Regions from separate parts of the Burkholderia singularis genome, predicted to be linked through region 1. Evidence: predicted binding sites of a transcription regulator. Region 1 holds the regulator's gene; the other holds the start of a gene.
The links. Region 1 encodes FliA, which starts transcription of late flagellar genes. Its sites were predicted from a motif close to CTAAAGTTTNNNNNNNNNNNGCCGNTA; they were not measured.
Positions count from the first base shown of each region.

Region 2: a site for FliA is predicted at 3,024-3,050, ahead of AQ611_RS06845 (DUF4088 family protein). Genes of this name have one in related genera too.

Region 1 covers NZ_CP013448.1:473,048-488,656, forward strand. The annotation lists gene AQ611_RS02155 (CheR family methyltransferase) at 1-782, shown strand, start outside; gene cheD (chemoreceptor glutamine deamidase CheD) at 779-1,492, shown strand; gene AQ611_RS02165 (protein-glutamate methylesterase/protein-glutamine glutaminase) at 1,498-2,586, shown strand; gene cheY (chemotaxis response regulator CheY) at 2,693-3,088, shown strand; gene cheZ (protein phosphatase CheZ) at 3,150-3,854, shown strand; gene AQ611_RS02180 (DUF2844 domain-containing protein) at 4,073-4,588, shown strand; gene AQ611_RS02185 (DUF3443 domain-containing protein) at 4,608-5,945, shown strand; gene AQ611_RS02190 (VOC family protein) at 6,093-6,593, shown strand; gene flhB (flagellar biosynthesis protein FlhB) at 7,292-8,581, shown strand; gene flhA (flagellar biosynthesis protein FlhA) at 8,578-10,680, shown strand; gene flhF (flagellar biosynthesis GTPase FlhF) at 10,677-12,773, shown strand; gene AQ611_RS02210 (MinD/ParA family ATP-binding protein) at 12,766-13,578, shown strand; gene AQ611_RS02215 (RNA polymerase sigma factor FliA) at 13,612-14,343, shown strand; S-adenosyl-L-homocysteine riboswitch at 14,415-14,523, shown strand; gene ahcY (adenosylhomocysteinase) at 14,558-15,609, shown strand, end outside.
Region 2 covers NZ_CP013448.1:1,479,507-1,495,115, reverse strand. The annotation lists gene pncB (nicotinate phosphoribosyltransferase) at 26-1,225, opposite strand; gene fdxA (ferredoxin FdxA) at 1,479-1,802, shown strand; tRNA gene AQ611_RS06865 (tRNA-Asn) at 1,915-1,990, shown strand; tRNA gene AQ611_RS06860 (tRNA-Asn) at 2,086-2,161, shown strand; gene AQ611_RS06855 (CreA family protein) at 2,293-2,775, shown strand; partial or broken gene AQ611_RS26280 (AraC family transcriptional regulator) at 2,842-2,970, shown strand; gene AQ611_RS06845 (DUF4088 family protein) at 3,220-3,999, shown strand; gene AQ611_RS06840 (hypothetical protein) at 4,261-4,803, opposite strand; gene AQ611_RS06835 (RNA-binding S4 domain-containing protein) at 5,099-5,320, shown strand; gene AQ611_RS06830 (MATE family efflux transporter) at 5,449-6,834, shown strand; gene fumC (class II fumarate hydratase) at 7,352-8,746, shown strand; gene AQ611_RS06815 (acyl-CoA thioesterase) at 9,049-9,555, opposite strand; gene AQ611_RS26075 (hypothetical protein) at 9,756-9,905, opposite strand; gene AQ611_RS06810 (ArsR/SmtB family transcription factor) at 10,075-10,785, shown strand; gene AQ611_RS06805 (DUF6600 domain-containing protein) at 10,945-13,464, shown strand; gene AQ611_RS06800 (thymidylate synthase) at 13,551-14,522, opposite strand; gene AQ611_RS06790 (dihydrofolate reductase) at 14,703-15,206, shown strand; gene pmbA (metalloprotease PmbA) at 15,398-15,609, opposite strand, start outside.

The DNA.
Region 1 (15,609 bases):
TCGCCGGCATCTCGCTGTCCGAGCATAAGCGCGATATGGCGTACAGCCGGCTCGCACGGCGTTTGCGCGCGCGCGGGCTGACCCGCTTTTGTGACTATCTGGAACTGCTCGAGCGCGATGATGATCCGGCCGAATGGGAAGCTTTCACGAATGCGCTGACCACCAATCTGACCGCGTTTTTTCGCGAGGCGCATCACTTTCCGATCCTCGCGGAGTTCGTCAAGCGCCGCGAGCCGCCGGTATCGGTGTGGTGCTCGGCGGCGTCGACGGGCGAGGAGCCGTATTCAATCGCGATGACACTCGTCGAGGCGCTGGGCGAGCATGCCGCACGCTCGGCAAGCGTGATCGCGACGGATCTCGACACGCAAGTGCTCGCGAAGGCGCAAGCGGGTGTCTATGCGTTCGAGCAGGTCAGGCATTTGTCGCCGGAGCGGCTCAAGCGCTTCTTTCTGAAGGGAACGGGCGCACAGGCCGGGCGCGTGAAAGTGCGCCCGGAGTTGCGCGCGATGATTCGCTTCGCGCAGCTCAACCTGACGGATGCCGACTACGGTTTCTCGAAACCGTTCGACGCAATCTTTTGCCGCAACGTGATGATTTACTTCGACAAGCCGACACAAGCGCAAGTGCTCGCGCGCTTCGAGCCGCTGATGAAGCCGGGCGGCCTGCTATTCGCCGGCCATTCGGAGAACTTCTCGTATGTCACGCGGGCGTTTCAGTTGCGCGGCCAGACGGTCTACGAACTTGCACGGGGCGCGGCGCCGAGCGGGGAAGCGCCACGATGAGCGCGCTGCCGATCGCGGCCAATCTCTATTTCGATACGCACTTTCGCCGGCGCGGCGTGAAGCTGCTGCCGAACGAGTTCTATACGACCAATGAAGACATGGTGCTCGTAACCGTGCTCGGATCGTGTGTTGCCGCGTGCCTGCACGATCCCGTCGCGCGGATCGGCGGGATGAATCATTTCATGCTGCCGGACGACGGCGCGGACCCGGGCGCGGCCGCATCCGAATCGATGCGCTATGGGGCCTACGCGATGGAAGTGCTGATCAACGAGCTGATCAAGGCGGGCGGGCGCCGCGAGCGCTTCGAGGCGAAGGTGTTCGGCGGCGCGGCGGTGCTTGCCGGCATGACGACGATCAACATCGGCGATCGCAACGCCGATTTCGTGCGCCGTTATCTCGCGCTCGAACGCATCCGCCTGAGTGCCGAGGATCTGCAGGGCGTGCATCCGCGCAAGGTCGCGTTCATGCCGTATACCGGCCAGGCGATGGTGAAGAAGCTGCGCGTGCAGATGCCCGCGGTGACCGAACGCGAAGCGGCGCTGCTTGCCCGCGAGACGGCCGCGGCGCGCGGCGCGCGCGACGGCGGCGGTCCGCGCGCGCGCGTCGAGCTGTTCGGCGCGGGCGCGCCGCACCCGGCCGCGCCAGCGCGCATGGAAAGGTTCGGTACACGGGCTGCGCCGCAGTCCGTCACGGGAAAGCAGGAGGCTTGAACACTGTGCAAAAGAAAATCCGAGTGCTGTGCGTCGACGATTCGGCGCTGATCCGCAGCCTGATGACCGAGATCATCAATGGCCAGCCGGACATGGAGGTGTGTGCGACCGCGCCCGATCCGCTGGTCGCGCGCGAGTTGATCAAGCAGCACAACCCGGACGTGCTGACGCTCGATGTCGAAATGCCGCGCATGGACGGGCTCGATTTCCTCGAGAAGCTGATGCGGTTGCGGCCGATGCCGGTCGTCATGGTGTCGTCGCTGACCGAGCGCGGCTCGGAGATCACGCTGCGCGCGCTCGAGCTGGGCGCGGTGGATTTCGTCACGAAGCCGCGCGTCGGCATTCGCGACGGGATGCTCGATTACGCGGAAAAGCTCGCCGACAAGGTACGCGCGGCGTCGCGCGCGCGCGTTCGGCAACACACGCGCCCGGCCCAGGCGGCGGCCTCGGCCGGGCAGCCCGCCGGCGGCGCGCCGCTCGTGAACAACCCGCTCGTCAGTACCGAGAAGCTGATCATCGTCGGCGCGTCGACGGGCGGCACCGAGGCGATCCGCGAAGTACTCACGCCGCTGCCGCCCGACGCGCCCGCGGTGCTGATCGCGCAGCACATGCCGCCCGGCTTCACGCGCTCGTTCGCGCAGCGTCTGAACGGGCTGTGCCGGATTTCGGTGAAGGAGGCGGAGCACGGCGAGCGCGTGCTGCCGGGGCATGCGTACATCGCGCCCGGTCACGCGCACCTGCTGCTCGCGCGAAGCGGCGCGAACTATATCGCGCACTTGTCCGACGAGCCGCCCGTCAACCGCCACCGGCCGTCGGTCGATGTGCTGTTCCGCTCGGCCGCGCAGCACGCGGGCAAGAACGCGCTCGGCGTGATTCTGACCGGAATGGGGCGCGACGGCGCGGCCGGGCTTGCCGAGATGAGGAAGGCGGGCGCGTACACGTTCGCTCAGGACGAGGCGAGCTGCGTCGTATTCGGGATGCCGCGCGAGGCGATTGCGGCGGGCGGCGTCGACGACATCTCGCCGCTTGCCGATCTGAGCCGGCGCATCATGGCGCGCCTCGCGTCGATGGGCGAGCGCGTGCAGCGCGTGTAGCGCGAGCGCGCCGGGCGGCGCGCCGATCCGGCGGAGCCTGCGGCGGCGTGACCGGCATCACGGCAAAACCCCGGTCACGGAATTCGAATCTGGAAAGGAACGGAAGATGGACAAGAGCATGAAGATACTGGTGGTGGACGATTTTCCGACGATGCGTCGAATCGTGCGCAACCTGCTGAAAGAATTGGGCTATTCGAACGTCGACGAGGCGGAGGACGGCTTGGCCGGCCTCGCGCGGCTGCGCGGCGGCGGCTACGACTTCGTGATCTCCGATTGGAACATGCCGAATCTCGACGGCCTCGCGATGCTCAAGGAGATTCGCGCGGATGCGTCGCTCGCGCATCTGCCGGTGCTGATGGTGACGGCCGAATCGAAGAAGGAGAACATCATTGCGGCCGCGCAGGCGGGCGCGAGCGGCTACGTCGTGAAGCCGTTCACCGCGGCGACGCTCGACGAGAAGCTCAACAAGATCCTGGAAAAGCTGGCGAAGGCGGGGAGCTGACGTGAACGAGCCGACCCATGCGGCGCCCGCCGTCGGCGGTGCGCACGGCCAGCCGGCCGACATGACAGAAGCGGCCGGATCCACCGGCTCGATTGAGGCGGCTGATCTGGCGAGCGACCGCATCCTCGCGCGCGTCGGCCAGGTGACGCGCACCCTGCGCGATTCGATGCGCGAGCTTGGACTCGACAAGCACGTCGCGCAGGCGGCGGAAGCGGTGCCCGACGCGCGCGACCGGCTGCGCTACGTCGTCGCGATGACCGAGCAGGCGGCCGAGCGGGTGCTCACCGCGATCGAGATCGCGAAACCGGTGCAGGCGCGTCTGCAGGAGGAAGCGGCGGCGCTCGATGCGCGCTGGGCGAGGTGGTACGAGACGCCGATCGAGCGCGCGGAAGTGCGCGTCCTGATGGACGACACCCGCGCCTTCCTGCGCGCGCTGCCGCAGGCGACCGGCGCGACCAACGCGCAACTCCTCGAGATCATGCTCGCGCAGGACTTCCAGGATCTGACCGGTCAGGTCATCAAGAAGATCATGGAGATGGTCTACTTGATCGAGCAGCAATTGCTGAGCGTGCTGGTCGAGAACATCGCGCCGCAGCGGCGAGAGCAGTTTGCCGCGACGGCAGCCGCGCTTGCCGCCGAACAGGCGGGCGCGCCGGGGACGCCGGATTCGCTGCTGAACGGCCCGCAGATCAACCCGGAAGGCAAGACGGACGTCGTTCAAGACCAGGCGCAAGTTGACGATTTGCTCGCGAGCCTCGGTTTTTGACCGGAGGGCCGGCGGTATCGGTTCGTAATAAAAAACAATTATCGAGATTGCTGCCGGTAGAATTCGGCCCCGATTGGCAGGCATACTACTCTCCTCGTTCGTGGGGTCTTGCGAACTTTTATTTTCATTTCAATTGTCGATAATGGCCGAGGCGGCGGACGCGGGCCACCGTGCCGTGCGCTCACGACGAAGATCTGGATGTGAGGAGAGGCAGATTGTTGAGATTGAATCGATCAAGCCGGCTCGCCGCGATAGCGGCCGGTTTCACGGGCGCATGGCTCGTTGCAGCATTGCCCGCTCATGCGGCGCTCGGCGGCGCGCCGATCACGCCGCCCGCTGCCGACTCGGCCGCGAAAGTGCACACGTTGCAGCGCAGTACCCGCGCGGCGGGAGGCTCGGCGGCGGCGTCGGCTCAGGCCGGCTACGCGGTGCGGGAAACCACGTTCGGCTCGGGCACGGTCGTGCGCGAGTACGTGTCGACGGCGGGCACCGTGTTCGCGCTGTCGTGGCGCGGGCCCGTCGTGCCGAACCTCTCCGATCTGCTCGGCAGCTATTTCCCGCAGTACCAGGCGGGCGTGAAGGCGTCGCGCGACGCGCGCGGGCCGCGCGCGCCGGCCACGATCGAAACGAGCGGGCTCGTCGTCCACACGGGCGGCCACATGGGTGCGTTCTCCGGCCAAGCTTGGCTGCCGCAGTCGTTGCCGGCGGGTTTCTCCGCCAACGACATCCAATGATCGCGACGGAGGACGAATCTTGCGCTTCAATCACATTCTGACTCGCTGGCTCGGCGCGTTCGGCATCGCGGCGGCCACGGCCGTGCTCGTTGCCGGGTGCGGCGGCGGCGATAGCGGCAACTCGAATACGTCGGCGTCGAGCGGCTCGTCTAATTCGTCGGGTTCGTCCGGCTCGAGCGGTTCGTCCGGTTCGAACGGCGGCGCGACCAACCCGACGGGCGGCGGCTCGGCAGGCGGCGGCACGCCGCTCGCATCGAATCAGGCGGCAATCACCGTCGGTAGGGGCGTGGCGAACGTCGTCAACATGCCAACCGTCAGCGTGACCGTTTGCGCGCCCGGCACGTCGGCTTGCCAGACGATCGACAACGTGCTCGTCGACACCGCGTCATACGGGCTGCGGCTCATCGGCTCGGCCGCCACGGGCGTGCTCGGCAGCCTGCCCGTGTCCGCCGGCAGCAATGGCGGCGCGCTCGCGGAGTGCGGCCAGTTCGTGACGAGCTACACGTGGGGCACGGTGCGCACCGCCGACGTGAAGATCGCCGGCGAGCAGGCAAGCGGTTTGCCGATCCAAATCATCGGCGATCTTGGTTCGGCCGGCGTGCCGAACTCGTGTTCGAACGGCAACCCGTCGTCCAACACGGTCGCGGATCTCGGCGCGAACGGTATTCTCGGGATCGGGCCCGCGCCTTACGACTGCGGCGCGAACTGCGCGGCTTCGCCGCTCTACAGCAATTACTACGAGTGCGCGGGCGGCAATTCGAGCTGCCAGCCTGCGGCGGTGCCGCTGTCGCAGCAGGTCGCCAATCCGGTGCCGCGCTTCGCGACCGACAACAACGGTGTGAGCGTCGCGTTCACCACGCCCGCAAACGGCGTCGCCTCCGGCACGCTGACGTTCGGCATCAATACGCAGGCGAACAATGCGCTGCCGTCCAACGCGGCGGTGTTCACGTCGACGACGTCGGGCGACCTGACGGGCACGCTGCTCGGACGCATGGTCAGCACGGTGTTCTTCGATTCGGGCTCGAATGCATACTTCTTCGACACCACCAGCAGCGCCGCCGTCTCGTTGCCGACTTGCAGCAACAACGTGTCGTTCTATTGCCCGTCGAGGCTGACGGCGATTACGGCGACCGTCACCGGACTGAATGGCGCGCAAGCGTCGTTGCCGATCTTGATCGATAACGCGAACGCGCTGTTCGGCGCGAGCACCTACGCGATCGCGAATCTCGGCGGGCCGTTCGGCGGGGCGCAGACACTCGACTTCGGCCTGCCGCATTTCTTCGGCAAGACGCTGTATTTCGGCATGGATCTGCGCAGCAACGGCGGCGCGGCACCGTTCATCGCGTTCGCGTCGTGACTTGGCGCGCCCGCCGGGTAGCGCCGGCGGGCGGACGACTCGCGCTCACGGCAAAAAGGGCGCGACCGCGCCCTTTTTGCGGCGCAGCACGGAATCCGCGCGGCCAGCGCCTATCATCGTTAAGTTGTCTCGACGAGGAGAAGCGCCATGACCGCGTCCGTGCGGCGCATCACACCCTTCCTGTGGTTCGACCGCAATGCCGAGGAAGCGGTGACGTTCTACATATCCGTGTTCGACAACGCGCGAATCACGCGCGTCGCCCGGTATGACAAAGCCAGCGCGCGGGTGTCCAACCAGGAGGAAGGCGCCGTGATGACGGTTGCCTTCGAGCTGGACGGCCAAGACTTCGTCGCGCTCAATGGCGGACCGGTGTTTCAGTTCAATCCGGCCGTGTCGTTCGTCGTCAACTGCGCGACGCAGGACGAAATCGATTACTACTGGGACAAGCTGTCCGAAGGCGGCGATGCACGCGCGCAGCAATGCGGCTGGCTCAAGGATCGCTTCGGCCTGTCGTGGCAGATCGTGCCGGAGCAGTTGCCGGCGCTCGTTGCGGATGCCGATCCCGAACGCGCGGCGCGCGCGATGCAAGCGCTGATGCAGATGAAGAAAATCGATCTTGCCGCGCTGCAACGGGCGGCGGGCGGCTGAGCGGGCCGGGCGGCCGCCAGCGGCGGCATGCCCGGGCGCCAGGACGCTATCGCGCGGCCGTGTGTTCGGCAACGGCGCTGAGCGAGCGGCGTTTCATGCCGCCAGCCTGTTTCGTCTGCCGGCTTGACCCGCACGCCCAACCCGTCGGCTTAACCGGTCCGTCCCATCTGTCCGTTCACTCCGCCAAGCTCGTCGAGCATGCCGCCGGGCGTGTGCATCTCGTGTAGTCAGACACGGGGCCGCCGAACGCGCAGCGTTGTTCATATCGCTCTGCGTTGTGCCGGGTGTAGTCCGAACATGCCGCCGGACGCGTGCCGTCTCGCGCCTCATCTCTAGACCAACAGGCTCGCCGATCACGCGGCGTTGCCCATACCGCCCTGCGTTTGCCGCGCGCAATCCGCGGGACGCCGCCCATCGCGCATGCGCTCCGCCCCTCTCGCCGCACGCCCCGTCGATCGCCCACCCAGGGATGCATGCCGGTAGCGCCGGTCTGCCGGACCGATCCGCCGAGCGTGGCGCCCCGTCGGCCGGATTAGCGCCGGCACATTTCGTCGATTGCATGCCGCCGCGCCCGTTTTCCCGATCCGGAGAAATACCCCCGTTTCCCTGCTTTGCTCGACCGATCGCCGATTGACGCGCGCGGGAATAATCGTCGTCACTGGCAAGCGGCAGCCCGCCGCGCCCGCATGGAGGCCCGCGTGGCAGAGGACAGCGATCTCGACCGGACAGAAGCCGCCACCCCGAAACGCCGCGAGAAAGCGCGCGACGAAGGGCAGGTCGCGCGTTCGCGCGAGCTGGCGTCGTTCGCGCTGCTGTCGGCGGGCTTTTACGGCGCGTGGCTGCTCGCGGCGCCGATCGGCGCGCACCTGTGCACGATGCTCGCGGCGGCATTCTCGTTCGACCGCGCCCGCGCGTTCGACACCAGCCGCATGCTTGCCGATGCCGGCCGCGCGGGCGCCGAAGGGCTGTACGCGCTTGCGCCGGTGCTCGCGTTGACGGGCATCGCCGCGCTCGCCGCGCCGCTCGCGCTCGGCGGCTGGCTGATATCGACGAAGACCTTCGAGCCGAAGCTCGAACGGCTGAATCCGCTGGCGGGCCTCGGCCGCATTTTTTCGATGCGCGGCCTGATCCAGCTTGGAATGGCGATCGCGAAAACGCTCGTTGTCGGCGTGATCGGCGGTGTCGCGATCTGGCGTGCGAAAGACGATCTGCTCGGTCTCGTGTCGCAGCCGCTCGTGCAGGCGCTGGCCGACGCGCTGCACCTCGTCGCCGTGTGCTGCGGGATGACGGTTGCGGGGATGCTCGTCGTCGCGGGCCTCGATGTGCCGTACCAACTTTGGCAGCACGACAAAAAGTTGCGGATGACGAAGGAAGAGGTGAAGCGCGAGCATCGCGAAAACGAGGGCGATCCGCATGTGAAGGGGCGAATCCGTCAGCAGCAGCGCGCGCTGGCGCGCCGCCGGATGATGGCGAACGTGCCGACGGCCGACGTCGTGGTCACGAACCCGACGCATTTCGCGGTCGCGCTCAAATACACGGATGGCGAGATGCGCGCGCCGAAGGTGGTCGCGAAAGGCGTGAATCTCGTCGCCGCGCGGATTCGCGAGCTGGCGGCCGAGCACCGCGTGCCGCTGCTCGAAGCGCCGCCGCTCGCGCGTGCGCTCTATCACCACGTCGAACTCGAACGCGAGATTCCGGGCGCGCTCTATGCGGCCGTCGCGGAAGTGCTTGCGTGGGTGTATCAACTGAAGCGCTTTCATGCACAAGGCGGCGAGGCGCCCGCGATGCCGGTCGATCTCGACGTGCCCGCCGAACTCGACAAGGGCGCGCGCGTGGCGTCCGAAGACGAGCGCGAGGAGGCCGAAGATGCGCTCGGCGGCGCGGGCGGCGATCATGGGCGCGGCATGCGCCGTATGGCCGGCGATGAAAGCCACGCAGGCCGGGAAAACCGCAACCGTCGCGACGGCGACGCCGCAGGCGCGGCATGAGCACGCCGGCCACTTTCCTCTCGAAGCGTCCGCAGCTACTCGCGGGTACGAACCTGCGCGCGCTCGCGGGTCCGGTGCTCATCTGCATGATCCTCGCGATGATGATCCTGCCGCTGCCGCCGCTGCTGCTCGATCTGCTGTTCACGTTCAATATCGCGCTGTCGGTGATGGTGCTGCTCGTCAGCATGTACACGATGAAACCGCTCGATTTCGCGGCATTTCCGAGCGTGCTGCTGTTCTCGACGCTGCTCAGGCTGTCGCTGAACGTCGCGTCGACGCGCATCGTGCTGCTCGAGGGTCACACCGGCCCGGACGCGGCCGGCCAGGTGATCGAGGCGTTCGGCCATTTTCTCGTCGGCGGCAACTTCGCGGTCGGCATTGTCGTGTTCGTGATCCTGATGATCATCAACTTCATGGTGATCACGAAAGGCGCGGGGCGGATCGCCGAGGTGTCCGCACGTTTCACGCTCGACGCGATGCCCGGCAAGCAGATGGCGATCGACGCCGATCTGAATGCCGGCCTCGTCAACGAGGAGCAGGCGAAAAAGCGCCGTCAGGCGGTGGCGCAGGAGGCGGAGTTCTACGGCTCGATGGACGGCGCGTCGAAGTTCGTGCGCGGCGATGCGATCGCGGGCCTCATCATCATGGCGATCAACGTGATCGGCGGGCTCATCGTCGGAATCGCCCAGCACGACATGAGCTTCGCGGCGGCGGGCAAGAACTACACGCTGCTGACGATCGGCGACGGCCTCGTCGCGCAGATTCCGTCGCTCGTGATCTCGACCGCGGCGGGCGTGATCGTGTCGCGCGTCGCGACCGACCAGGACATCGGCACGCAACTCACGACGCAACTTTTCACCAACCCGCGCGTGCTCGCGATCACCGGCTCGATCATCGTGCTGATGGGGCTGATTCCGAACATGCCGCATGCCGCATTCCTGCTGCTCGGCGGCGGCGCGCTCGCACTCGCGCGGACCATGGCCCGGCGCGAAGCCGCGAAGCGCGCGGCCGGCGCGATCGCCGACATCGCCCCGCCCGCCGCGCTGCCGGCCGACAGCCACGAAGCGAGCTGGGAGGACGTGACGTTGATCGACCCGCTCGGGCTGGAGGTCGGTTACCGGCTGATTCCGCTCGTCGACAAGCATGGCGACGGCGAGCTGCTCAAGCGCATCAAGAGCATCCGCAAGAAATTCGCTCAGGAAATCGGCTTCTTGCCGCCCGTCATCCATATCCGCGACAACCTCGAACTGCGGCCGAACGCATACCGGATCGCGTTGAAGGGCGTCGAGGTCGGCGTTGGCGAAGCGTATCCGGGGCAGTGGCTCGCGATCAATCCGGGGCAGGTGACGGCCGCGCTGCCCGGCGCGCCGACGCAGGACCCGGCGTTCGGCCTGCCTGCCGTGTGGATCGATACGTCGCTGCGCGAGCAGGCGCAGGTGTACGGCTATACGGTCGTCGACGCGAGCACGGTCGTCGCCACGCACCTGAATCACCTCGTCGTCCAGCACGCGGCCGAGCTGCTTGGCCGGCAGGAAGTGCAGGCGCTCATCGAGCGCACCGGGCGCGACGCGCCGTCGCTCGTCGAGGATCTGGTGCCGAAGACGGTGTCGCTGACGACGTTGCAAAAAGTGCTGCAAAACCTGCTCGACGAAGGTGTGCCGATCCGCGACATGCGCACGATCATCGAGGCATTGTCCGAGCAGGCCGGCCGCCTCACCGATCCCTACGACCTCACCGCCGCGGTACGGCTCGCGCTTGGCCGCGCGATCACGCAGCAATGGTATCCAGGCTCGGGCGAGATGCAGGTGATGGGGCTCGACGCCAATCTCGAGCGCGTGCTGTCGCAGGCGCTCGCGACCGGCCCGAATCCGGGCCTCGAGCCGGGGCTCGCGCACACGTTGCTCGTTGGCACGCAGGACGCGATGCTGCGCCAGCAGAACATGGGGCTGCCGCCCGTGCTGCTGGTCCAGCACGCGCTGCGCGCGATGCTCGCGCGCTTTCTGCGGCGCAGCCTGCCGCAATTGAAGGTGCTGTCCTACGCCGAAGTGCCGGACACGCGCGCGATCAAGGTCATGAACGTCATCGGGAGTAGCGCTTGAACATTCGCAAATTCATTGGTCCGACGAGCCGCGATGCGCTGCGCCTCGTGCGCGAGGCGATGGGCGCCGACGCCGCGGTGTTGTCCAACAAGACGCTCGAAGACGGCCGCGTCGAGATCGTCGCGGTGCCCGCCGACGAACTCGCGGAAATTTCGGCGCGCCGTCCCGCTGGCGACGAGGCACACGGCGGCGCGCAGGCGCAGCAGCAGGCGCGCGTGCGCGCGGCGGGGCCGCGGCCCGTGCAGACGGCGGGCCCGGCGCCTGTGTCCGGCGCGCCGGCGGCATTGCAGGCGGCGTCGGGAAGCGCCGCGCCTTTTGCGATGTCGGCCTCGGCTGCCGCACTGCCGGGGCTGGGCGCGGCGGCTGCGTCGGCGCCGCGCATCGCGGCGAATTCGAATCCGTATGCGACGGGCGGGCTGCCGGACGTGTTTTCATCGGTGTTCGGCGCGAGCGCCGACCTGTCGGCCGATGCGATAACCGACATCGCCGCAGGAATCGGCGCGCACGCGTTCCAGTCTGCCGCTGCGGACGGCGCGACAAGCGACGGCAGCCCCGTCGCGAATGCGTGCTCGGCAGCCGACGACCGATTCGCAGCCGATGGCCGATTGGTTGCCGATGGCCGCGGCGTTGCGGATAGCCGGTCTGCAACCGGCGAACGGCCTGCTGCCGACGCGCGATTTGCCGTCCGTGGCCGACTGGCCGCCGATGCCTCGCTTGCCAACGACGGCCAAGCCGTCGCCGACACCCCGCCCGCAGCGGCCGCCGCGCCCGCCGCCGCGCCGTCCGAACCGGCACCGTGGCTCGTCGAGCACGCGAAGCGGCTGACGCAACAGCTGGCCAAGCACGAGAAGCCGTCCAGCACGGGCACAGGCCCGCGCGCAGCGACGACAGGCGCCGCCGCGTCGCGTGAATCGCTTGCGTCGGCGGGCGAGCCGCCCGTCTGGGCGCGCGACATCGTGCGCAACGTCGCGCGCCGGATGCCGGCCGCGGCCGGTGCGTCCGTGCCGAAATCGAAGCCAGCCGGCCTGCACGAGCCGCACGATACGGCGCTCAGCGTCGCGGATGCGGTGAACGCGCGGCTCGAGCGCGTCGTCAACGATACCGTGATGCAGGCGCTCGGTTCGCTGCGCGAGCGAATGGACGAACAGTTCGCGGGCCTTGCATGGAACGAGCGCCAGCGCCGCAGCCCGGTGCACGGCGCGCTGACCAAGCGGCTCATCGCGGCGGGGTTCTCCGCGCAGCTCGCACGCACCGTCGTCGACCATCTGCCGGAAGGCGGCAGCCTCGGCACGCTCGACGCGGCGACCGACTGGGCGCAATCGGTGCTCGCGGCGAACCTGCCGGTGCTCGACAGCGAGGATGCGCTGATGGAACGCGGCGGCGTATTCGCGCTGATGGGGCCGACGGGCGTCGGCAAGACGACCACCACCGCGAAGCTCGCCGCGCGTTGCGTGATGCGCTTCGGCGCGAGCAAGGTCGCCCTGCTGACGACCGACAGCTACCGGATCGGCGGCCACGAACAACTGCGGATCTTCGGCCGGATTCTCGGCGTGCCGGTGCATGCGGTGAAGGACGGCGGCGATCTGCAGCTCGCGCTCGCGGAGTTGCGCAACAAGCACATGGTGCTGATCGATACGATCGGCATGAGCCAGCGCGACCGCGCGGTATCCGACCAGATCGCGATGCTGCACGGCGCGGATACGCCGGTGCAGCGCCTGCTGCTGCTCAACGCGACGAGTCACGGCGATACGCTCAACGAAGTCGTTCACGCTTACCGCCGCGCGGCCGGCCGGCCTGATGCCGCCGCGCCGGATCTCGCCGGCTGCATCCTGACGAAGCTCGACGAGGCAAGCAACCTGGGCGGCGCGCTCGACACGGTGATCCGCTACAAGCTGCCGGTGCATTACGTATCGACTGGCCAGAAGGTGCCGGAGAACCTGTATGTCGCGACGAAAAAATTCCTGCTGAAGAGCGCATTCTGCGCACCGCGCGACGATTCGCCGTTCGTGCCCGGCGACGACGACCTGCCGGCGATGTTGAGCGCGTTGAGCGCGCGCGCCGGCGCCGAGCCGCATGAGGTCCGCTTTGGATAAGCGGATCGCCGACCAGGCCGAGGGGCTGCGGCGCCTGCTCGCGCAGCGCGGCGCGCGGCTCGTCGTGGTGACGGGCGGGCCGTCTGGCATCGGCTGCACGTCGGCGGTCGCGAACCTTGCCGCTGCGCTCGCCGCGCTCGGCAAGGACGTGCTCGTCGTCGACGAGCGCGCGAACGTCCGCTCGATCGCGGCAACGCTGTGCGGCTCGTGGTTGCGCGACGGCGAGCCGGTGCGGCACGAACTCGGGTTTTCGGTCTGCGCGGCATCGCGGCTGGCGCGCGACGGCTACAGCGGCGCACAGCGCGATGCGCTCGCCGACGGCGCCGCCGACGTCGTGCTGATCGACGCGCAGCCCGATGCGGACGGCGCGCTGTCGATGCTCGCGCGCGACGCGCATGACGTGATCGTCGTCACGCGCGTATCGGCATCGGCGATCACCGAAGCTTACGCGCGGATGAAGCGGCTGCATTACGCGCACGCATTTGCGCAATTCCGCGTACTGATCAACCACGTGCACAGCGCCGCCGACGCGCGGGCCGCCTACGAAAACCTCGCGGGCGTCGCGGGCCGCTATTTGCAGGTGTCGCTCGCGGATGCCGGGTGCGTTGCCGCCGATCCGCTGATCGAGCGCGCCCGTTCGCTTGCGCGCACCGTCGTCGATGCGTTTCCGTCGGCCGCCGCCGCGCGCGACTACCGGCGCATCGCCGCCGATCTGCTGTATTGGCCGATGCGCGCCACACCGGGCGCGGGGCGCGGCCGCACGGGCAATCCGGCGCTCGGGCACGGCGCGGCGCGGGCCGCCTGAACGCCACGAATGCCACGACGAACAGAGGCCACGATGTACAACGCTCAAGGAAAGATTTCCCAAGACGAAGTGCTGACGCAATATGCGCCGCTCGTGCGGCGTCTCGGATTGCAGCTCGTCGCGAAAATGCCGGCGAGCGTGGATCTCGACGACCTGATTCAGGCCGGAATGATCGGCCTGCTCGACGCGGCGGGCCGCTACAAGGAAGATCAGGGCGCGCAGTTTGAAACTTACGCCACGCAGCGCATCCGAGGCGCGATGCTCGACGAGCTGCGCAGCAACGATTGGCTGCCGCGCAGTCTGCGCAAGACGTCGCGCGAGGTCGAGCAGGCGGTGCATCAGGTCGAGCAGCGGCTTGGGCGGGCGGCACACGAAACCGAAATCGCCGCGCACCTGCAGATGCCGCTCGCCGAGTATCAGGCGATGCTGCAGGATCTGCACGGCAGCCAGCTCATCTACTACGAGGATTTCGACCGCTGCGCCGACGACGAACCGTTCCTCGACCGCTATCGTGCCGATCACGCCGATCCGCTCGCCGCGCTGCTCGACGATCATTTGCGCGGCGCGCTCGTCGATGCGATCGACAATCTGCCGGAGCGCGAGAAGCTGCTGATGTCGCTGTACTACGAGCGCGGGCTGAATCTGCGCGAGATCGGCGCGGTGCTGGAGGTCAGCGAGTCGCGCGTGTGCCAGTTGCATAGCCAGGCGGTCGCGCGGCTCAGAGCGAAGCTGCGCGAGCAGGCGTGGGTGGCCGCCGAAGGCTGAGCGGCCGGTCTTCGCGCGCGCTTGCCGCGCGCGGCGGAAAAATCCATCTCGATTTGCTACAATCCTTTCCTGTTTCCGAGGAGCGTTGCGACGGGCACGGCCCGCCAGGCTCGGAAACGGTCAACCAGGCGGTTTGGCATCGTCATTGCCGGCCGCTTACTTGAACGGCGCTCACGTCACAATTTTCTAGAACTTTTTTAGAAAGGAGGGCGTGATGAACGCCGCTGTCATCGATTCCCATTCCGCACAGGATTACGTCGTCGCCGATATCTCGCTTGCCGGCTGGGGCCGCAAGGAGCTGAACATCGCCGAGACCGAAATGCCCGGCCTCGTGCAGATCCGCGACGAATACAAGGCGCAGCAGCCGCTGAAGGGCGCGCGCATCGCCGGCTCGCTGCACATGACGATCCAAACGGGCGTGCTGATCGAAACGCTGAAGGCGCTGGGCGCCGAAGTCCGCTGGGCATCGTGCAACATTTTCTCGACGCAGGATCACGCGGCCGCCGCGATCGCCGAATCGGGCACGCCGGTGTTCGCGTTCAAGGGCGAATCGCTCGACGAATACTGGGAATTCACGCACCGCATCTTCGAATGGCCGAACGGCGAGTTCGCGAACATGATTCTCGACGACGGCGGCGATGCCACGTTGCTGCTGATCCTCGGCGCGAAAGCAGAGAAGGACCGCTCGGCGATCGCGAAGCCCACCAACGAGGAGGAAGTCGCGCTCTACAAGGCGATCGCGCGCCATCTCGACATCGACGGCACGTGGTACTCGAAGCGCCTCGCGCACATCAAGGGCGTGACCGAAGAGACCACGACGGGCGTGCATCGCCTGTACCAGATGGAAAAGGACGGCCGTCTGCCGTTCCCGGCGTTCAATGTGAACGACTCGGTGACGAAATCGAAGTTCGACAATCTGTACGGCTGCCGCGAATCGCTCGTCGACGGCATCAAGCGCGCGACCGACGTGATGATCGCGGGCAAGATCGCGCTCGTCGCGGGCTACGGCGACGTCGGCAAGGGCTGCGCGCAGTCGCTGCGCGGCCTGGGCGCCACCGTTTGGGTCACCGAGATCGATCCGATCTGCGCGCTGCAGGCGGCGATGGAAGGCTACCGCGTCGTGACGATGGAATACGCGGCCGACAAGGCCGACATCTTCGTGACGGCGACCGGCAACTATCACGTGATCAACCACGATCACATGAAGGCGATGCGCCATAACGCGATCGTCTGCAACATCGGTCACTTCGATTCGGAAATCGACGT
Region 2 (15,609 bases), 1.0 Mb from region 1:
GCACGCCTTCGTGCGTCGCGCCGCGCTAATTCCCCCCGCCTTCATCGCTCGGCGGTGCGATCCCGAACACTTGACGCAGATAGGCGAGATACGCTTTGTCGTCGCACATGTTCTTGCCCGGCGAATCGGACAGCTTCGCGACCGGCTGACCATTGCAACGCACCATCTTGATGACGATCTGCAGCGGGTTGTAGCCGAGATCGTTCGTCAGGTTCGTGCCGACGCCGAATGCGAGCTTGCAGCGGCCGCGGAACCGTTCGTACAACTGCATGACTTTCGGAATATCGAGCGCGTCGGAAAACACCAGTACCTTCGTGCGCGGATCGCAGCGGTTCGCCTCGTAGTGCCGGATGAGCCGCTCTCCCCACTCGAACGGATCGCCCGAATCGTGGCGCGCGCCGTCGAAAAGCTTGCAGAAGTACATATCGAAGTCGCGCAGAAACGCGTCCATCCCGTAGACGTCCGACAGCGCGATCCCCAGATCGCCGCGATATTCCTTCGCCCACATCTCGAAGCCGTAGATCTGCGAATCGCGCAGCCGCGGGCCCAGCGCCTGGCACGCCTGCAAATACTCGTGCGCCATCGTGCCGAGCGGCGTGAGCCCGTGCTTCATCGCGTAATAGACGTTGCTCGTGCCGGCGAACTGCGGGCCGAGCCCGTTGCGCAGCGTGAGCGCGACCTCCTCGTGCCAGACCTTCGAGAAGCGCCGGCGCGTGCCGTAGTCGGCGATCTTGCAGTCGGCGAACTCGGGCTTCGCGCCGAGCAGCTTGATCTTCTCGCGCAGCCGCTCGCGCCCTTCGCGGTAATCCGGCTCGCGCTGCGTGTTGCGGAAGTAGACTTCGTTGACGATCGCGAGCACCGGAATCTCGAACAGGATCGTATGCAGCCAGGGCCCGCGAATCTCGATGTCGATCTCGCCGTTGCCCTTTGGCGAGGGCGACACGTCGATGTACTTCTCGTTCAAATGGAAAAGCTCGAGAAAATCGACGAAATCGCTCTTCACGAAACGCAGCCGGCGCAGATAGTCAAGCTCGGGCTGCGTGAAGCGCAATCGGCAGAGCGCGCGGATCTCGTCGCGAATCTCGTCGACATAGGGCACGAGGTCCGCGCCCGGCGTGCGGCATTTGAACCGGTACTCGACAATCGCCGCCGGAAAATGATGCAGGACGACCTGCATCATCGTGAACTTGTACAGATCGGTATCGAGCAGCGAAGTGATGATCATGTGTCGAGGCGGCCAAAATCGAGACGAGGTTCGCACGCGGGCGCGCAGCGCGCCCGTCTTCCCGTTCAATGTTACCCGAATGCGCGCCGCAGCCTCTGCGGCGCGCCCCGATCCGCCATAAACTAATCACGAAACGGTATAAGCCGGAACGGGCGGTGCGCGATGCGGGTTTGACGCATCAGTTACAATGCCGGTTTTGGCGCGCCGCGCCTTCCCCCGTACATACAGATACCCCGCCGCAGGAGCGTTTTGAATGACCCACGTTGTGACCGAAGCGTGCATCAAGTGCAAATACACGGATTGCGTCGATGTGTGCCCCGTGGACTGTTTCCGTGAAGGTCCGAATTTTCTCGCGATCGATCCGGACGAGTGCATCGACTGCGCGGTGTGCGTCGCCGAATGCCCGACCAATGCGATCTATGCGGAAGAGGACGTGCCGGGCGACCAGCAAAAGTTCACTCAGCTGAACGCCGAACTCGCGAAGCTCTGGCCGTCGATCACGAAAACGAAGCCCGCCCCCGCCGACGCCGACGAGTGGAAAGACGTCCAGGATAAGCTGCACCTGCTCGAGCGCTGATCGCACGCGTGCCGATCCGGTACCGGTTTGCGGCGCCGATGTGCAAAAACGATCGTCAAAGTATTGACACGGATGTAGTTAGCCAATAGAATCTCGTTTCTCTGCTGTTTGTTCCCCGATAGCTCAGTCGGTAGAGCGCCGGACTGTTAATCCGTAGGTCCCTGGTTCGAGCCCAGGTCGGGGAGCCAAGAATTGCAAAGGCCCGTGCAAGCGGGCTTTTTCATGGCCGCCTCGTCTTCCTGCTTTTGCTGGCGCGGGTGTCAAACATGCCGAACCGTTTTATTCCCCGATAGCTCAGTCGGTAGAGCGCCGGACTGTTAATCCGTAGGTCCCTGGTTCGAGCCCAGGTCGGGGAGCCAAACATAGAAGGCCCATCGCGCGCGACGGGCCTTTTTGCTTTTCCGCGCTTTTGTCCCACCGCGCACCTTCGCGCCGACGGCAGCATGCTAGAGTCGTGCTCTCTTCTCGACACGTCCCTGGTTCGCCGCCGATGAAAAACCGCTATTTCGCCGCTCTCTGCGCCTGTGCCGCCCTCTTCTCGCTCAACGCGCCGGCCGCGCGCGGCGAGGAAGTCGCAAGCGTCAACACCAACTTCCGCCTGACCGGCTCCGACCGCGTCGTGGTCGAAGCGTACGACGATCCGCTCGTCGCGGGCGTCACGTGCTACGTGTCGCGCGCGCGCACGGGCGGCATCAAGGGCAGCCTCGGCCTTGCCGAAGATCCGACCGAAACGTCGATCGCATGCCGGCAAGTCGGCCCGATCAAGTTCAGCGAGCCGCTCAGACAGCAAACCGACGTGTTCAGCGAGCGGATGTCGCTGATCTTCAAGACGCTGCACGTCGTGCGTGTCGTCGACAAGAAGCGCAACACGCTTGTCTATCTGACCTACAGCGACCGGATCGCCACCGGCAGCCCGAAGAACAGCGTGAGCGCCGTGCCGGTGCCCGCCGACACGCCGATCCCGACCAGGTAAGCGCACGTTTCGCGAAAGTCTCGCCGTGACGCGCGCCGGGCACACGCCGCGCGCCCGCGCGAACAAGTGCGCTATTGGCATACACCGCTGCTGCCGGACGCGGATTTCGTCGCGGCCGCTTACCGCGATCACGCGTTCGCGCCGCATTGGCACGATGCATACACGGCTCCCGTCATCGAGGCGGGTGCCGAGCGTCACCTGAACGTCCGGTTGCGACGCGCCCGCCCGTCGCGCGAAACCTGGCCGGCCTCAAGTTCCCGCGCGCAGCGCCGTTAAAAAGATGCACACCCGTGCCGCGCGCTACCCCGCCAACGCAGCCCGCTAGGCGGGACGGCCGCCCCAATCGTCCCGCCCGTTTCCGCCAAGCCTGAGCGGCCCGTGCGCCGCGGCCGCGCATGAGCACAAGCGCCGTCAGACCGACTGCATCGAGCACCGAGACTACCTATGGGCCAGATCACCCTGTCGCTGAAAGAAGACACCATCGCGTCGCTGCGCAAGGACTACGACGCGTTCGTGCGCGTGTCGCTGAAACTCGACCCGCATTTCGCGACGCCATCGTTCGAGGATTTTCTGCGCGCGAAGCTGCTCGACAGCATGGTGCCGCTCACCGAGCATGCCGTACAGCGGCTGCTGCAAGGCGGTCAGTACGCGTGGGCAAAGCGCACACTCGACAAGGAATTTCCGGATGTCGTCGCCATCCTGATCCGGCAGGCGGGCGAATTCGGTTTCGGTTTCGCGTCGCGCTCGGAATGGACGCCCGACGAACTCGCCCAAGCGTGCCGCAACTGGGCAGCGGCGATCGTCTCCGGCGCGCAAGGCGATGCCGCGCTCGTCGATCCGCTCGCCGCGCAGATCAACGCAGCCGTCACCGACATTCAGATACTCGAGGAGCGGATGCAAACACCCGCGTGGCGGCTCGCCGAATCGCTGCGGCAGCGCGTATACGAGGCCAAGCTCGCCTGCGAGATGAGCGTCGGCAGCGCGGCGCGCGAAAAGCTCGGCGAATTGCGTGCCCTGCTGCGGCTCGGCATTTCGCACGGTTCGTTCCAGAAGCAGGAGGCGCAGCAGATGATGGAGTATCTGCGGCTTTTGAAGCCTGAAATCTTCATGGAAGAACCTCATGACGTCTTTGCGCGGCTCGCCGCGTGGCTGCGCGGCGTATTCACGCCTGCGCAGGCGACGGCACGCGGTGCGCAGCCGCCTGGGCAGCGGCGCCAGTCATAAAAAGAACGCACGGAAAGCGGCCGACGCGAACGCAGCCGGACTGACATCGTCCAGGCAGGTTCGAGCGCCCGAATGCCGATCATCCTGACGGACGATGGCCAGCCCGGCACCTGCGCGGCTGGCTGCGCCACGCAGAAATCGGACTGGCCATCGGTTGGCGGTCCGGCTCGTCTCGAGCGAATCCGGACGCACGGTTGCGAACCGGTGTTCGGCGATCAAGCAGCTCCGGGGCAAGCCGCCCGCACCGCACCGGAACGCAAATTACTCGCCCGCGCCGGCCTTCGCGCTGCCGTTGACGGACAGCGAGCCGTTTGCCGCTCCCGCGGTGCCGTTCGCAACCCCGCTGGTTGCGCCGCCGAGCGTGGCCGTCGCGCCGTTCACCGCGCCGCCGACGGCATTGCCGGTCGCATTCGCCGCACCGTTGACGGCGCCGCCCGCCACGCCCGTTGCCGCCTTCACGGTATCGCCGGTCGCGTTCGTCGCGCCTTCGACCGCGCCGCGCGCCGTCGACTTCGCATCGGCGCCGAGTTCCGCCGCCTCGTCAGCCTTCGCCTTCGCATGGCTCTTCGCATGCGCCACATGCTTCTTCGCGGAGTGCTTCGCGGCATTCGCCGCGGCTTGCGGCGAAGCCGCCGACAGATCGCCGCTCGCGCCAAGCTGTGCGTTCACGCCGGCCTTCTGGCCGAGCACTTCGGCCGACGCGCCTGTCGAACCCTGCGTGGACACGCCTGCCGTCTGTGCGAAAGCGGAGGTCGCCAACGCCGCCGCAGCAGCACCGATCAGCATCATACGAAACTTGGACATTGCCATTCTCCTCAAGATAAGTCGTCGAAGCGACGGACGCGGACGGTCCGTCACAACCGGCTTGCCGCAACATGCGCGGCAAGTGGATGTACAGACCGGACGGTTTCGAGCGCAGTTCGCCGTTCTCGCCAACTGTTACCCACCGTTTCATTTGCTGACGACTTCGATACACTCCTTTACACACGCGCTCCCGCAACTGCCGCGCGCCGTCGGCACACGGCCGCTCACCGCGCACTTCGCTTATGATGCGCAACCGCGCCGCGCCGCGCGCATGCGTTCCTTCCGTCTCATTGCCATGCCCAATCTCGATTTCACGCTGACCGGCGAATTCGTCGAACTCCACAATCTGCTCAAGCTCACCGGACTCGCGGACAGCGGCGGCTCGGCGAAGATGCTCGTCGCGTCGGGCGCCGTCAAAGTCGACGGCGCCATCGAGCTGCGCAAGACCTGCAAGATCCGCGCGGGTCAGGCGGTGCTCGTCGGCGATACGCGCATCGCCGTGCATGGCGCGCCGTAGCCGCGCTTGCCCACGCCGGCCGCATGGCCATCGGCAGCCGTAATCGACAGCGAATGCCGAAACCCGTAAGCTGATCGTTTCCCAAAAATAAGCATTGCGCAGGCAAAACGCCGGCGCAAACGCGTCCCATGCCCTCTTCCGGTTTCACACGAGCGGCCACCGCGCCGCCTAAGCTATCGCACCATGCCGCGGACACGGCGCGCCTCGCCGCGCCGCTCGCGATCGCCCAGCTTGCGCAGATGGCGATGAGCGTCACCGACACCGTGCTGCTCGGCTCGCTCGGCCCCGACGCGCTCGCCGCCGGCGGCCTGGGCGCGAACTTCTTCTTCGTCGTCGTCACGCTGCTGCAAGGCGTGCTGACGTCGGTCAGCGTGAGCGTCGCGCACGCGCGCGGCGCGCAGGCCGAGCACCGCGTGCCGCATATCTACTGGACGGGCTTCGCGCTGTCGCTCGTGCTCACGGTGCCGGCGTTCGCGTTGCTATCGTTCGCCGAGCCGCTGCTGCGCGCGTTCGGCGAGCCGCCCACGCTCGCGCGCAACGTCGGCGAATATGCGGCCGTGCTGCGCTTCGCCGCACCCGGCAGCCTGATCGGCGTCGGGCTGATGCGCTCGTTTCTGCCGGCGATCGGCGCCGCGCGGCGGCTGCTGTGGGTATCGGTCGCGAGCGTCGGCGTCAACGCATTCCTCAACTACGGCCTGATCCACGGCGCATTCGGATTGCCGAAGCTCGGCTTTCTCGGCTCCGCGGCCGCGACGACCATCACGATCTGGCTTAGCGCAATCGCACTCGTCACGCTGCTGCACGGACAGCCGACATTCAAGCATTTCGTCGCCGTGTCGCGGCCGCGGCTGCCGCTGATGGGCGAGCTGTTCGGCATCGGCTGGCCGGTCGCGATCACCTACGGCGTCGAATCGACGCTGTTTCTCGCCACCGGCCTGAGTGTCGGCGTGCTCGGCGAGGCATCACTCGCCGCGCATCAAATCGCGCTCAACGTCGCATCGGTGGCATTCATGGTGCCGCTCGCCATCGGGCAGGCGGCGAACGTTCGCGTCGGCTACTGGGCGGGCGCAGGCGCGGCCGTCGCCGCGCGGCACGCGGGCTTCGTCGCGCTCGGGCTCGGCATTGCGTTCATGTCGCTATCGGGGCTCGTGCTCATCGTCGCACCGCATGCGATCGTCGGTCTTTACTTGAAACTCGACGATCCGGCCAACGCGCACACGGTCGCACTTGCGACGTCGCTGCTCGGCATCGCCGCCGTGTTCCAGATCGTCGACGGGATGCAGACGGTCGGTTCGGGCTGTCTGCGCGGCCTGAAAGACACGCGCGTGCCGATGCTCGCCGCGGCGCTCGGCTATTGGGGCATCGGTTTTCCGACCGGCTACTGGTTCGCGTTCCATGCGGGGCTCGGCGCGCGCGGGCTGTGGTGGGGGCTGGCGGCCGGCCTGGCGAGCGTCGCCGTGCTGATGACCTGGCGCTTCCATCGCAAGAGCGCGGCACTCGGCGCGCACGGATAAGCGTATCGGGCGCTCGGGAGGCCGCCGTCGACGAGGGCCACCCTGGGCGTGCGCGGGTTGGGAAGCACGTTGACACGGAAGCCGTCCCATGCCGCTTGATCGGCTCGCTGGCCGCTTGCCGCGGCGATGCGTTTGGCCTGGCCGCGCGCATTGCGAATCGCGACACCGGTGGCAAGATGTCGTGCCGAAGCGGCGTGGCGCCGCTTCGCACGCGCCAGCCAATCGTTCCTTCGCTGGCAACGCGGCTTGGCGAATTTCCCGCCGTTTTCCGCCCCGCGCTGCCGATTCCCGGCCTCTCCTAATCTATCCGGCGGCTCCCGCCCGCTTTCCACCGTTTGTTCCGCGCATCGCGCCCGCGTCGCTGCTCGCCGGGCAATCCCATCCGCTTCGCATCGCGGCACAAAACCACACACGGCGCTATGCTTGCCGATTGAACCCGCCGTCGCGAGAACGGCGCCCGTCCCCGCCAACCTGTGCCGCGTGCGTCGCGGCGTTCCCGTGACCTAAAGGAGCCATCATGACCGAAGCAGTACGGATCGAACGCGATACGTTCGGAGAAATCGCAGTGCCGGCCACCCGTCTATGGGGGGCGCAAACGCAGCGCTCGCTGCAAAACTTCAAGATCTCGACCGAAAAGCAATCGCCCGAGCTGATCCACGCGCTCGCACTGATCAAGCGCGCGGCGGCGGCCGTCAACCTCGAACTCGGCGTGCTGCCGGACGACAAGGCGCGCGCGATCATCGCCGCCGCCGACGAGATCATCGCGGGCCAGCACCCCGACGAGTTCCCGCTCGCGGTCTGGCAAACGGGCTCGGGCACGCAGACCAACATGAACTTGAACGAAGTGATCGCGAACCGCGCGAGCGAATTGCTCGGCGCGCAGCGCGGCGAAAATCGCAACGTGCATCCGAACGACGACGTCAATCGCGGCCAATCGTCGAACGACGTGTTTCCGACCGCGATGCACGTCGCCGCGGCGCGCGCGATCGTCGCGCATCTGCTGCCCGCGCTGCGCACGCTGCGCGCGACGCTCGACGCGAAAGCGCACGCGTTCGCCGACATCGTGAAGATCGGCCGCACGCACCTGCAGGACGCGACGCCGCTCACGCTCGGCCAGGAGTTCTCAGGCTACGTCGCGCAGCTCGATCAGGGCATTCGCCATGTCGAATCGGCGCTGCCGCACCTGTACCAACTCGCGCAAGGCGGCACCGCGGTCGGCACCGGATTGAACGCGCATCCGCAGTTCGCCGCGCGCGTCGCGGCCGAGATCGGCCGGCTGACCGGGTTGCCGTTCGAAAGCGCGCCGAACAAATTCGAGGTGATGGCGGCGGCCGATGCGCTCGTGTTCGCGCATGGCGCGCTGAAAACCGTTGCGGCGAGCCTGATGAAGATCGCAAACGATGTGCGCTGGCTCGCGAGCGGGCCGCGCTGCGGGTTCGGCGAACTTTCGATCCCGGAAAACGAGCCGGGCAGCTCGATCATGCCGGGCAAGGTCAATCCGACCCAGTCCGAAGCCGTGACGATGCTGTGCTGCCAGGTATTCGGCAACGACGTCGCGGTGAACTTCGGCGGCGCAAGCGGCAATTTCGAGCTGAACGTGTTCCGGCCGATGATCGCGCACAACGTGCTGCAATCGGTGCGGCTGCTCGCGGATGGCGCGCAAAGCTTCAACGATCATTGCGCGATCGGCATCGAGCCGAACCTCGCGCGCATCGGCACGCTGCTGAACGAATCGCTGATGCTCGTGACGGCGCTCAATCCGCATATCGGCTACGACAAGTCGGCGCAGATCGCGAAGAAGGCGCACAAGGACGGCACGACGCTCAAGGCCGCGGCGCTTGCGCTCGGCTTCGTCACCGAAGCGCAGTTCGACGAATGGGTGCGCCCGGAGCAGATGGTCGGCAAGCATTGACGACGCGCACGCACGCCGCGAACAGTTCGATGGGGCGCGGCGATACGGCGGCACACGGCGGCTGGCCGTGTCAGGGGAACGGTCTGAGCGGATCGAACGACGCGATAGCCACCGACGAGATGGCATCGCTCGAAGCCTGAGGCTTGCGCGTCGCCAGCCGCACAGCCCGCCCTGGCGCGCATTCCGCCCCCTGAAGCGCGCCGCATCGCGTGCTCAGCCGCGCGCTTCAGGGGGCGGAGTGCGCGCGCATGATCGACCCACACGGGCAACGCCATCGCGCCACGCCCGCGGGCATCCGCCCGTCACACCGTCCCTTTCGCGACTTCCTCGGGCTTGAGTTCGACGATCTTGTCGAGCGCGTCCTTCACGTCCATCGCGTACTGCGCGAGGCGCTTCTGCTCGTCGGTAGCGGGCACGAACGGCGGCACCGGCACCGGATTGCCGTTCTCGTCGACCGCGACGAACACGACGAGGCAATCAGTGGTCTGGCGCAGCACGCCGCCCTTCGGGTCGCCGGCGTGCACCGACACATGAATGTGCATGCTGGTGCGCCCCGTCGCCACGACGCGCGCCTTCAATTCCACCAGATTGCCGACGAGGATCGGCCGCTGAAACCGGATGTTGCCGACGCTCACCGTCACGCAATAACGGCTCGACCAGATCGCCGCGCATGCATAGGCGGTCTCGTCGATCCATTTCATCAGCGCGCCGCCATGCACCTTGCCGCCGAAATTGACGGACGTCGGCTCGGCAAGAAAGCGGAAAACGGTTTCGGTGCGATCAACAGGCGCGGTGGGGGTAGCTGGCATCTCGGCGGGCTCCAGTATTGCGGCAATGCAAAAAGACGCGTCGATTATACTGCGCCGCGACATAAAGCCGCAGCCGGCGAGCCGCGCCGCCACGGGTCCGCATGGCGTCCATCGGGCGGCGCGCGGCCGCCGGTTGCGCCGCCGACGCAGGGCATGCCGTCGAAACCGCACGGCCGAGCCGCCTCATCGCCCCCGCAGCCTCAATTGCGAATCGTCACGCCACGGTCGATCGTGCCGTACATTTCGATGCTCCCGGTTCCGGCGCCCGTATTGGCGCCCCCTTGCGCGCAGCCCGCGCAGACGGCTGCGATCAGCAGGATCGGCGCAAGAATCTTGATTGAACGAAGCATGGTCGAGCGTGCGGCGCGCAAGGGCCGCGCGCCGTCTAGTCAGCGGATTGTTGCATTTTACGCGCGCCCCGCCCGCGCCGCGCATTCGATATTTCATCCAATCCGGAAACATCGGAGCCGCCAACCGTCTACACTCCCAACCGCCCCCCTTCGCCCGTCAGGATCGCCCATGCCCGCCTCCGACCACCACGCATCCCTCCCCGGCCTGAACCGTATCGGCGCGCTGCTCGCCGACCCCGGACGCACCGCGATGCTGTGGGCGCTGATGGACGGCAGCGCACGCCCGGCGGGCGAGTTGACGTTGATCGCCGGGCTCTCGCCTTCCGCGGCGAGCGCGCACCTCGCGCGGCTCACCGACAGCGGCCTGCTGGCGCTCGACGTGCGCGGCCGGCACCGCTACTACCGGATCGCCTCGCCCGACGTCGCCGCGGCCATCGAGGCGCTGGCGAACGTCGCGCAGGCGGCGGCGCAGCAGCGTCCGGCGCCGCGCGCCGCGCGCACCGTGCCGCTCGACATGCGCTACGCCCGCACCTGCTACGACCACATGGCGGGCGAGCTCGCGGTGCAGGTGTTCGACGCATTGAGCGCGCGCAGTTGGCTGACTGCCGAAAACGGCACGATCGACGTGACGGCAACGGGCGCCGCGCAATTTGCGCAATGGGGTATCGACATCGTCAGCGAGCGCGCGAAGCGCCGCCGTTTCGCATGCACGTGCGCCGACTGGAGCGAGCGGCGCCCTCACCTCGGCGGCGCGCTCGGCGCGGCGCTGCTCGGCTGCTTTCACCAGCACGGCTGGATCGAGCAGACGGGCAAGCCGCGCGTGCTGCGCGTGACACCGGCCGGCCAGCGCGCATTCGATGCATGGCTTACCCGCCGATGACGCGGGCTTTCATCGCTCTGACGAAACGGGCGGCGCGGACAACTCTTGTTACATGCGCATCAAATTGCATAACAAAAGACCGGCATTGAAACATGCGTAGCGAATAGAGTGGACTCATACGGCGCGTGCCACGCCGGACATAACAGAGACCACACGACCATGTCAGCCGCCTGCGCTTTGCCCAATCTGCCCCGCATCGCACGCTACACGATTGCCGCGGCGGCCGCGCTCGCCGCGTGGCAGCCGGCTTTCGCACAAACCTTCGACGCGCGTGCCGCGGCGGCAGCCGCCGCGCAGCAACCGGACGGCGATCCGCCCAGCCGCGTCGCGCGGCTCAATTATTTGTCCGGTGCCGTCACGACAGAGCCCGCGGGCGCGAGCGACTGGTCGTACGCGGCCGTCAACCGTCCGCTGACGACGGGCGACCAGTTGTGGAACGATGCGGGCGCGCGCTCGGAGTTGCACATCGGTTCGAGCGCGGTGCGCCTGGGGCAGTCGACGAGCCTGTCGATCCTCAATCTCGACGATACGAACGCGCAGCTCAAGGTGCCGCTCGGCACGCTGTCGACGCACGTGCGCGACTTGGCGCCCGGCACGTCGTATGAGATCGACACGCCGAATCTCGCGCTCGCCGTCGGCTCGCCCGGCGACTATCGCGTCGATGTCGCGCCCGACGGCGCGAGCACGGCCGTCACCGTGCGACGCGGCAGCGCGACCGTCTATGGCGACAATACGCAGATGCCGGTATCGGCCGGCCAACGCGTCGTCTTCACGGGCACCGCGCTGCAAGTGGCGGACACCGCCGCCGCACCGCCGCCCGACAGCCTCGACGAATGGGCGGCGAGCCGCGATGCGGCCGAGGAGCGCTCGGTGTCGGCACGTTACGTGTCGCGCGACATTCCCGGTTATCAGGATCTGGACGCGAACGGCACGTGGCGCGACACCCCCGACTACGGCGAAGTCTGGGTGCCGAGCGCGGTGCCGGCCGATTGGGCGCCGTACCGGACCGGCCATTGGATCTGGCAAGCGCCGTGGGGCTGGACCTGGATCGACGATCAGCCATGGGGCTTCGCGCCTTACCACTATGGCCGCTGGGCGTATGTCGGCGACGCGTGGGCATGGGTGCCCGGGCCGCTCGTCGTCAGTGCGCCGCCGCCGTGCTATGCGCCGGCGCTCGTCGCCTTCGTCGGCGGCGCGGGCGGCGGGTTCGACTGGAGCGTGAGCCTCGCGATCGGCGGCATCGCCGCGGCGGGCGTCGCGTGGTTCCCGCTCGGCCCGCGCGACCCGTGGCGGCCGAGTTGGGGCGGCTGGAGCCCGCACTACTATCTGCGCGTGAATCAAACCGTGATCGTCAACAACGGCACGATCAACACGGTCAACGTCAACAAAACGGTGAACGTGACGAACATCACGAACATCCATAACACGTATGTCAACTTCCACGCGCCGAACGCGGTGACGGCCGTGCCCGCGACGGCGTTCGTTCACGGCCAGCCAGTCGCGCATTTCGCACAGAAGGTCGATCCGCAGCAATGGCGCAACGCACGCATCGGCTCCGGCGCGCCCGGCCTTGCGCCCGTGCGGCAGAGCTTGGCGGGCGAGTTGCGCAACGCGGCGTACCGGCCGCCCGCAGCCGTCGAACAACGCTCGATCGTCGCGACGCGCAATCCGGTCGTGCCCGCCGCCTATCGCGACCGGCTCGCCGCGCACCTGGTGCAAAGCGGCGCGCTGGTGCCGGGCGCCGGCGTCCCCGTCGTGAAGACCACTGCGCCGCCGAACTACGCGATGCGGCAGATGCCCGCGATCGGCAATACCGGCGAGCCAAGCCACTGGGCGATGCGCAACGTACAGCTCGTCGACACGCACACGCCACTCGCGCCGCCGCTGCGCGGCCCGCAACCCGGCGGCGGTAATCCGGCAGCGGCCGCGCGCGCCATCGAGCGTGCGCAAGCCAGCGCACCACCCGCGAACGCGACACAACCGGAGATGCCGCAAAACAACGCCGCGCGCGGAACCTCCGTCCCGCCGAACGCAATGCGGCCGGTCAATCCCGCTCCATCGGTCAACAACGGCGTGCCGAGGCCGCCCGCGCTCGATGAGCCTTCCGTGCGCAACCATGCCGGCACGCCGGGCGACACGCCGCGCGCGCAGCCGTCATGGTCCGTCCCGCATCCGCCGATCGCGCAGCAGCGCGCAAGCGGCGCGAACGATCGGCCAGCGCCTGCGTCGCCCGCTCAACCGCGCCCGAGCAGCGGCGCGCCGAATCCGTTGCCCGATTACCGGCCACCGGCGCCAAGCGCGCCGCCGCCGATCCGCGCGGCGCGCTCTGCGCCCACACCGCAAATGCCGTCGCCGGTAAGCCCGCAGCAGACATGGCAAGCGCAGCGCAACGATTTCGCCGTCCGGCAGATGCCGCACGGCATCCAGCGCAAAACGCCGCCGCCGAACGCGGCGCCGCGTAACGACTATCGTCCGCCCGCGTCCCTGCCGCCAATGGAAGCGCCACGCGCGCCTCGGCCGACAATGGAAGCGCCCCGGATCGAGCCTCGCCCCGCACCGTCACCGCAACCCGCGCCGCGCGCGCCTTCCCCGCCCGCGCGCCAGGCACCGGCCCATCCGATGCGCCCAGATCAGCCGCACGCGTTCGACGCACACTTCAATGCACGCCGGCACACATGACGCACCCAGTAAAAAAAACCCCGTGAAATTCACGGTTTTTTTTACCCCGCAGACACGGGCCGGAACCCGCAATGCCAACGCGTCGCTCAAACCGCCATCGGCGCGGTCAATGGCTCGTGATGCCGATAGTCGACGAGCGAAAAATCCGACGGCTCGATGCGCTCGAGCCACTCCGGCTCATACTTGCCCGTCTTCGCGAACTCGGGCACCCGCTCGGCGATCTCCAGCCGCGGGCTCGCGAACGGCTCGCGCTGCAACTGCTGGTTCAGCATGTCGAGCTGATTTTCGTAGATATGCGCATCGCCGATGAAATACGTGAACCAGCGCGGCGCATAGCCCGTCAAGCGGCCGACGAGCGACAAAAGCGCCGCGCCTTCGGCGAGATTGAAGGGCGTGCCGAGCCCGACGTCGTTGCTGCGAATGTACAGACACAGCGAGATCTCCCGCCGCTCGACGTTCGGCAAGAACTGGTACAGCAGGTGACACGCGGGCAGCGCGATTTCGTCGAGTACCGCTGGATTCCAGCCGTGGAACAGAATGCGGCGGCTCGACGGATCGCGGACAATCGTATCGAGGCAATCGCGCAACTGGTCGATCGCCTTATGCATCAGCACTTTGCGCGCGTCGCCGTGCTCGAATTGCGCGACCACGCGATAGCCGCGCGACAGCGCGTCGGTGATTTGCGCATCGGCCCGCGCATCGAGCACCTTGTAGCCCGGCCAGCGGCGCCATTGCACGCCGTATACGTCGCCGAGATCGTCGGCGCCGAGCCGATACGGATTCGCGAGCCACTGCGCGTTGTCGTTCGCGTTCGCATCCCACACCTTGCAGCCGAGCGCGCGAAAATCGGCCGCGCTGCGCTTCGCGCGCAGGAAGCCGACCAACTCCCCGATCGCCGACTTGAACGCGAGCTTCTTCGTCGTCACGGCGGGAAAGCCCTGTTGCAGATCGAAGCGCAGCATCGCACCGGGGATGCTGATCGTGCGAATGCCGGTGCGGTTGGTCTGCCAGGTGCCGGTGTCGAGAATGGTGCGAACAAGGTCAAGATACTGTTTCATGCGAATTCCTTTGGCCGCGGCAAGCGGCCGCATCGCGCCCATTTTAGCAAGCCAGCCGAATCGCGGCCCGGCCGTGCCCGCGTCCGGCAATGGCCCCCGCGCGGCCGCGCGAGCGCCGTCATCGCGCTCAGCGCAATCCGGTAGAATCGGGCCTTTGCGTTTTCCGCTTCCTTTTCCGTCATGACGACGCTGACCCTGATCGTCGCGCGCGCCCGCAATGGCGTCATCGGCCGCGACAACCAGCTCCCGTGGAAACTTCCCGAGGATCTCGCGTATTTCAAGCGAACAACGATGGGCGCACCCGTCATCATGGGCCGCAAGACACACGAATCAATCGGCCGGCCGCTGCCCGGCCGCCGCAATATCGTCGTCACGCGCGACGGCGCGCGGCGCTTCGACGGCTGCGACACCGCGACGTCGCTCGACGCGGCGCTCGCGCTCGCCGCGCGCGACGGCGCGGCCGAAGCGTTCCTGATCGGCGGCGCACAACTGTACGCACAAGGCATCCGGCAAGCAGACAAGCTGCTCGTCACCGAGATCGATCAGGATTTCGAGGGAGATGCGTCGTTTCCCGCGCCCGATGCGGCGCAGTGGGAAGAAGTGTCGCGCGATACGCATCGCGCGGCGATGCCGAATGATTTCGCCTACGCATTCGTCGTTTACCGGCGCAGACACCCGGGCTGAACAACACCGGCACGCGTTGACTCGTCATTCGTTCGACGAATCGGCGCCCCGCATTCACCGGCGCATGCGCAACGGGCATGCGTTGCCGATATCGGCGCAATCCGCCGCTCGAGCGCAAACAAAAAGCGCCGCGACAAGCGAAGCGGCGCTTTTTATCGACTGCGGCGCGGCGGCTGGGCTGCCGCTCGCACTTACTGCCCCGCGATCGTCATCTGCTCGATCAGCACCGAGCCGGTTTCCTTCGTGCCTCGCACGATCGTATCCGCGCCGATCGCGACGATATGGCGGAACATCTCCTGCAACGTGCTCGCGACGGTGATTTCCTCGACCGGATACTGAATCACGCCGTTCTCGACCCAGAAGCCCGCCGCGCCGCGCGAATAATCGCCCGTCACATAATTGA